2 regions of the Methylobacterium sp. 13MFTsu3.1M2 genome follow, and region 1 is predicted to be linked to the other one. Evidence: riboswitches for the same ligand, from Rfam matches in the RefSeq annotation. Region 1 holds a riboswitch; the other holds the start of a gene.
What was found. A riboswitch is a leader RNA that binds a small molecule or an ion and turns the genes downstream of it on or off. The one in region 1 is predicted to bind cobalamin.

Region 1 (3,400 bases):
CCGGGCATCTGAGCCTGGATACGCTGAAGGTGATGGCGGCGATCGAGCGCTGCCGCACCGCCAGCCTCGGCGGCCATGTCGAGGGCTGCGACGCATGCGGCCACCTGCGCGTCGCCTACAACTCCTGTCGCAACCGGCATTGCCCCCGGTGCCAGGGCGCGGCCGCCCGCGACTGGCTCGCCGCGCGCGAGGCCGACCTCCTGCCGGTCGGCTACTTCCACGTCGTCTTCACCCTGCCGGCCGAGATCGCCGCCATCGCCTTCCACAACAAGGCCGCCGTCTACGACCTGCTGTTCCGGGCGGCGAGCACCACCATGATGCGGATCGCCGCCGACCCAAGGCACCTCGGGGCCCGCGTCGGGCTGACCGCCGTGCTCCACACCTGGGGCTCGGCCATGACCCACCATCCCCATGTCCACATGATCGTCCCCGGCGGCGGCCTCTCCCCGGACGGGACCCGCTGGATCGCCGCGCGCGCCGGCTTCCTCCTGCCGGTGCGGGTGCTGGGCCTGCTGTTCCGCCGCCTGTTCCTCGAACGGCTCGCCGCGCTCCACGCGGCCGGGGCGCTCGCCTTCTTCGGCCCCCTGGCCCCACTCTCGGATCCCAGGGCCTTCGCCCGCGCGCTCGCCCCGGTGCGCCGGAAGCGCTGGGTGGTCTACGCCAAGCCGCCCTTTGCCGGACCGAAGGCCGTGCTCGCCTATCTGGCGCGCTACACCCACCGCGTCGCCATCTCCAGCCGCCGCATCCTCGCCTTCGACGGGGCGAGCGTCAGCTTCCGCGTCAAGGACTACCGGCGCGACGAGGCCGGGCGGCCGCGGGTCATGACCCTGTCGGCCGCGGAGTTCATCCGACGCTTCCTGCTCCATGTCCTGCCGCGCGGCTTCCACCGCATCCGGCACTACGGCTTTCTCACGGGCTCGAACCGGACGGCAGGCCTGGACCGCATCCGCGCGGTCCTCGGCGTCGCGGCCCCGCCGCGGCCCAGCGCCGACGCACCCGATCCGCAAGACAGCCCCGGCCAGGCCCGGCCACCTTGCCCCTGCTGCGGCGGTCCCATGACGATCGTCGGGTCCTTCGCGGGCTGGCATCAGCCCCGTGGGCCGCCGTTCCGCTCCACGTCGCACCGGGCAGGTTCGCCATGACCCGGCATGACCTGACGCCGCCAACCACCCGAGGAACCGCGCCTCGGGGCATGCCTCACCCTGTGCCGAACCTCAGGATGAACCGTGCCCCCGCGATCGCCGAACCCCGGTTCGCTTCGCCAAGCGCTGAGGCCTTGCCAATCCGGGGACTTCCAAGCACGCCACTGGCGAGGTTTGCCCGCCGTCGCTCCGCCGCTGGGGGCGACGCCCAGCCCAAATCCCCATAGGCCCGCCCGCCATCCCGCGGGTTCGTTCATCCAAGACTTTCGTACGCCTCGCGGCGACCGAAACTCTTCAGGTTTCCGGCCAGTCAGCTTTGGAGCGTCAAACTTGAATAGCGGACGTTCGACACTCGCTAAAATGGCCAAGCTAGACAGCCGGCGTGACGGCAGAGCTATTTGGACGCCGTCGTTGACTCACGGGTTCGTGAGGCTGTAGCTGGGCCGTGACGGTTCCCTTCGGGGATCAAAAGAGAACGCGGTGAGGGTGACAGCCCGATGCCGTGGCTGCCCCCGCAACTGTAAGCGGCGAGCCCTTCACCACCATGTCACTGGGTCACCCCGGGAAGACGGTGCGAGGGCGATGACCCGCGAGCCAGGAGACCTGCCGTCAGCCGTGGTCACACGCGAAACGCGTCGGGCGGGGTGTCCTGGCGGGTGTCGAAGCGCTGCCTCGTGAGGCGGTGGCCCAGGCCTCGTTCGCGGTGACGTGCCACTGCCGTCCCGAGGTCCCAGGCCCGTGTCCCGTCCCGCTCCGCAATGGCGGCTTCGCGCATCCGTCGCATCGCTCGCGCTCGTCTCCCTTGGGTTGGCCCCAGCGACCGCCCAGGGCCTACGAGCTGACCCGGCTCCGGCCTCGGTCGTACTCGACCCGCTCTCGGTCGAGGGCAGCTACACCGCCGCCCCCACCTACCAGGTCAAGGACCTCTACAGCGGCACCAAGACGGTGACGCCGCGGCTCTCGCTGCCCCAGCAGGTTGACGTCGTGCCCCAGGAGGTCCTCCGGGACACCGCCGCCACCCGGGTCGAACGAGCGCTCGACTACGTCCCGGGCGTCAACAAGCAGAATGATTTCGGCGCCCAGAACCTCGCGCTCTACTCGGTGCGCGGCTTCGCTACCCAAGACATCTTCTTCAACGGCTTCAACATCGCCCGCGGCTACAACGGCGCGCCGGACACACAGAACGTGCAGTCCATCGAGGTGCTCAAAGGTCCGAGCGGGGCACTCTATGGACGCAGCGACCCGGGCGGCACCGTCAACATCCTGACCAAGCAGCCCGTAGCGCTGCCCTTCGTCGAGATGGGTACGCTCGTCGGGAGCTTCGGCACGGCGCGCACCACCGTCGATGCCGGCGGGCCGCTGAACGAGGAAGGCACCGTCCTCTACCGCTTCAACGGCGCCCTCGCTCGGCAGGACAGCTTCCGCGATTTCGTCGACGGCGACCGCGTCCTGGCCGCGCCCGTGGTAAGCTGGCTGATCAGCCCGGACACCAAGCTCACCGTCGAGGCGCAGTACCTGCGCAACCGCCAGACCTTCGACCGTGGCACCGTCGCGGTGAACAACCGCCTCGGCCTCGTCCCGCGCTCCCGCTTCTTCGGCGAGCCGGGCGACGATTCCGTGTCGGAGGCCGGGATCCTGCAGATCCGCCTCGATCATGCCTTCAACGCCGATTGGCAGCTGCGGGTCGCCGGACACTTCAATACCGGCAGCCTGACCGGCCTGCAGACCGGCGCGACCGGCCTCCTCGACGACGGCCGCACCCTGTTGCGCGAGTTCCGTCGGCACGACTTCACCTGGGGCGTGGCCATCGGGCAGGCCGAGCTCGTCGGGCACTTCGACACCGGGCCGTTCGCCCACACCGTGCTGCTTGGCCTTGAGCACGAGCGCTACAACAGCACCGAGAACCTGCTGCGCTCGACGCCGCGGATCGACCCCTTCGCCATCGACCTGTTCAACCCGGTCTACGGCCAGCCCAAGCCGCCCTTCACGCGGCGCTACAGCGCGAGCGAGAACGTCGGGAATACCGCCGTCTACGCGCAGGATCAGATCGCGCTAAGCCCGGAGTGGAAGCTCCTCCTCGGCAACCGGACCGACTTCTACAACCAGACCTTCCGCGACAAGGTCGGCAACGAGCGCACGGAGCAGGATCGGACCGGCTTCTCGCCGCGTGCGGGCCTCGTCTACCAGCCGCTGTCCTTCCTCTCGTTCTACGGCAACGTGGCGGCCTCGTTCCGCCCCAACACCGGCTTCGACATCGC
Region 2 (3,400 bases), on a different contig from region 1:
GGGCGTCGAGATCGTCCTCGGCGGCCGCGCCGAGGCCGAGCAGCACCCGCGGGTCGATGGCGCCGTTCTCGGTCTCGACCACCTTCACGGCGCGAGGGAGGTGCCCCTCCACCTCGGCACGGACCCGCGCCCGGGTCGCGGCGTCGATCAGGTCGGCCTTGTTGACGACCACGAGGTCGGCGCAGAGGAGCTGGTCCTCGAACACCTCCTCCAGGGGGTTGTCGTGGTCGACCGACTGGTCGGCGGCCCGCTGGGCCGCCAGAGCCTCCGGATCCTCCGCGAAGGCGCCCGAGGCCACCGCCGGGCCGTCGACCACCGCGACCACGCCGTCGACGGTCACCCGCGAGCGGATCGCCGGCCACTGGAACGCCTGGACCAGCGGCTTCGGCAGGGCGAGGCCCGAGGTCTCGATCAGGATGTGCTCCGGCGGCTCGGCGCGGCCGAGAAGGGTCTCCAGCGCCGGCACGAAATCGTCCGCGACCGTGCAGCAGATGCAGCCGTTCGGCAGCTCGACGATGGCGTCCTCGGTGCAGCCCTCGACGCCGCAGGCCGCCAGGAAGGACTTGTCGAAGCCGATATCACCGAACTCGTTCACCAGGATCGCGAGGCGGCGCCCCTTGGCGTTCTCGACCACGTGGCGGACGAGGGTCGTCTTGCCGGCCCCGAGGAAGCCGGTGATGATGGTGCAGGGGATCTTGTTCACGAGGGTCATTCCGCGGGCTCCAGGGTGCCGGCGGGGACCGGGCGGGGTTCTGGGAAAGGGGGAATGCGGGCGATCACGCCCTTGCGGAACGCCTCCGGACGCTCGCGCCAGGGCACGATGCCGTCCGGGGTCGCCGCGTAGGCCGCGAGCCCGCCGAGGATGATCTCGGCCGAGGCGGCGGGATCCATGTCGCCGTAGACGTAGGTCCAGCGGTCGGCCGCGGCGACCGCCACGGTGCAGGGCCGCTTGCAGACCGACAGGCACTCCACCGCCTCGACCCGCAGGTCCGGCGTGGCGCCGCTCCGCGCCCGGAGCGCCTCCAGCAGGCGGGCCCCGGCGCGGGGCCCGTCGGGGTCGTCGTCCGGCCGGCGGCAGGTGGTGCAGACGTAGAGAACGGTCTCAGGCACGGGCCGCTCCCCGATCCGCGCCGCGGGCGAAGGCCTGCCACGCCCAGCCGAGCCCCAGCCCGATCAGGATCCAGAACACGAAGCTGATGGCGAGCGACCGCGCGGCGAATTGCGCGGCGAGCGCCGCCGGAAGTTCGGACGCGGCCTCGGGCGCCTGCGGGGCGCCGACGACGTGCGGGGCGATGATCAGGACGAGCCCCCCGAGGATCGTGATCAGCGCGCGGCGAATCGTGATCAGGTAGAGCCCCATGCCGGTCGCCGCGGCGGTCATCACCCACCACGCCTGCCGCGTCGCGAGCGGGGCCGCCGCGCTGCCGGGCAGTTCCGGCGGCAGGCCGAGACCCGGCGCGAGGGCGACGCTGGCGAAGGCGGCCACCGCGAAGGCGAGGCCGACCTGCGGCGTGGGTTCGCGGCCGCAGGCGAGCATCACCGCGCCGAGCAGCAGCGCGTAGCCCACGCCACCCACGAGGGTCGCGAGCCCGGTGAAGGCCATCCGCGGCAGGCCGGGCGCGGGCTGCCATTCCGGCGCGGCGTCGGGCGCGGCATGGTCGTGCCCGGCATGGGCCAGCACGATCGGGAACGCCTTGATCGGGAGCGCCTTGGCAGCCCGGTTCGGCGCCTCCTGCTGCTCGTAGCGCTCGGCCGCGACGATCAGCGGCGAGGTCAGCGTGAGTTCGAGGCCCGTCACGATGGCAGCCGCGAAGAAGCCGGCGGCGAGGGCCGCCGACAGGAGCCGGATGATCATCCCTGGTCCGGGAACGTCAGTGGCAGGGGAAGTTCTGGGTGTGGCGGAAGTCGTGCGCCGCGTTGTGGAGCGCGATCGCCGGCGAGAAGCCCGCCATGAATAGCAGGCCGAGGCCCAGCACGGCCGCGAGCGCGACGGCGATCGGGCGCTCCGACGCGCGGGTGCCGGCGGCGATGGGGGCGAGGGTTTGCGTCGTCATCAGAAGCGTCTCCAGCCGCCCCACCGGCGGCATTGCGGGATCCTGTCGCGACGGCAGGTCTCCTGGCTCGCGGCTCGGCGCGCCCACCGCCTTCCCGGATCGCTCCGGTGGCGCTTGGCGGGCGCTCGCCGCTCACAGTTGCGGGGGCAGCCGCGGAATCGGGGCTTCAAACCCCTCACCGCATTCCCTTTTCACCCCGTCTCCGGGGCACCGTCGCCCGGCCGTTGTAGACGCATGACCGCCAGGACACAACGGAGCGGCGCCGGATCGCGGCCGTTTCCCGCGCCCGCCCCGCGATCGGGGTGGGCTTGACGGCCGCGCCCCGGAGCGGGCACCGCCGCACCCGATACCCGCCCGGCCCCGGCGCGGGCGCTGAACTCCCGGAGACCCGATGGCCCCGACAGACGATCCGACCCCGGTTCTCGTCGATCTCGCGGCCGGCCGTAAGCCGCGGATCGTCTCCGATGCGGGCACGGGAACGACGTGGCTCGAGGTCGACCTCGGCGGCCGCTTCCCGATCCATTCCGTCGCCCTGCGGCCGGGGGAGGGGGCGGTTCCCGCCGAGCCTGGCGACGTCGCGGTGGCGGTCTCGCAGGACGGCGTGACGTGGGCCGAGCCGGACCTCGCTGGCTGGACCGCGACCCCGGACGCCCTCGTCGCCGCGATCGTCCCCGACGAGCGGGCCTGGGCGCGCGCGGTCCGGATCGCCGCGCCCGAACCGGCCCGGATCGCCGGCATCGGCATCCGCGCCGACGAGGCCGCGATCGACCTGATCGCGCTGCGGGCGATGCTCGGCCTCGACGTGACGCTCCTGAACGAGACGCCCGGCGCCAACGTCTACGTCACCTACGCGCTCCAGTCGGCGCCCGACCGCGCCAGCCACGCCCTGGTCGGCCTGTCGCTGTTCGAGAACGGCGCCTTCGGCAACTGCCTCGTCCAGTACATCATCGCGGTGACGATCGCGAAGGCGCTCAACCTGAAATACATCAAGGTGCCCAAGGTCGACCGCAGCAAGGTGATCTTCCTGACCGAGCGGCTGACCTGCGACGGCCTCACCTTCATCCCGCCGGACGAGCCGCTGCCGGCGGACGGCTACTTCCTGTCGGGCCTGTATTTCGACCCGACGCAGTTCGAGCGCGTGACCGCGCTGCGGGGGCCGACGGATTCGCGCGTGATCGTGCAGAGCGTGATCCGGCCGCTGTTCAACGGCCTGCCGAAGAGCTTCCCGGTGAAGCCCCACGACCAGCTCCTGATCCACATCCGGTCGGGCGACATCTTCAGCACCTGGGTCGATCCGCACTATCCGCAGCCGCCCTTCGCGTTCTACCGGATGGTCATCGACCGGC

Region 2: it holds a riboswitch for cobalamin, as region 1 does, so the genes downstream of both, BM314_RS15320 (CbtB domain-containing protein) here and BM314_RS08390 (TonB-dependent siderophore receptor) in region 1, are expected to answer to the same signal.

The regions. Positions count from the first base shown of each region.
Region 1 is NZ_FOMM01000008.1:17,367-20,766, reverse strand. It holds gene BM314_RS08395 (IS91 family transposase) at 1-1,142, shown strand, start outside; cobalamin riboswitch at 1,575-1,768, shown strand; gene BM314_RS08390 (TonB-dependent siderophore receptor) at 1,950-3,400, shown strand, end outside.
Region 2 is NZ_FOMM01000014.1:101,328-104,727, reverse strand. It holds gene cobW (cobalamin biosynthesis protein CobW) at 1-712, opposite strand, end outside; gene BM314_RS15330 (DUF1636 domain-containing protein) at 709-1,110, opposite strand; gene BM314_RS15325 (CbtA family protein) at 1,103-1,855, opposite strand; gene BM314_RS15320 (CbtB domain-containing protein) at 1,872-2,054, opposite strand; cobalamin riboswitch at 2,089-2,284, opposite strand; gene BM314_RS15315 (discoidin domain-containing protein) at 2,446-3,400, shown strand, end outside.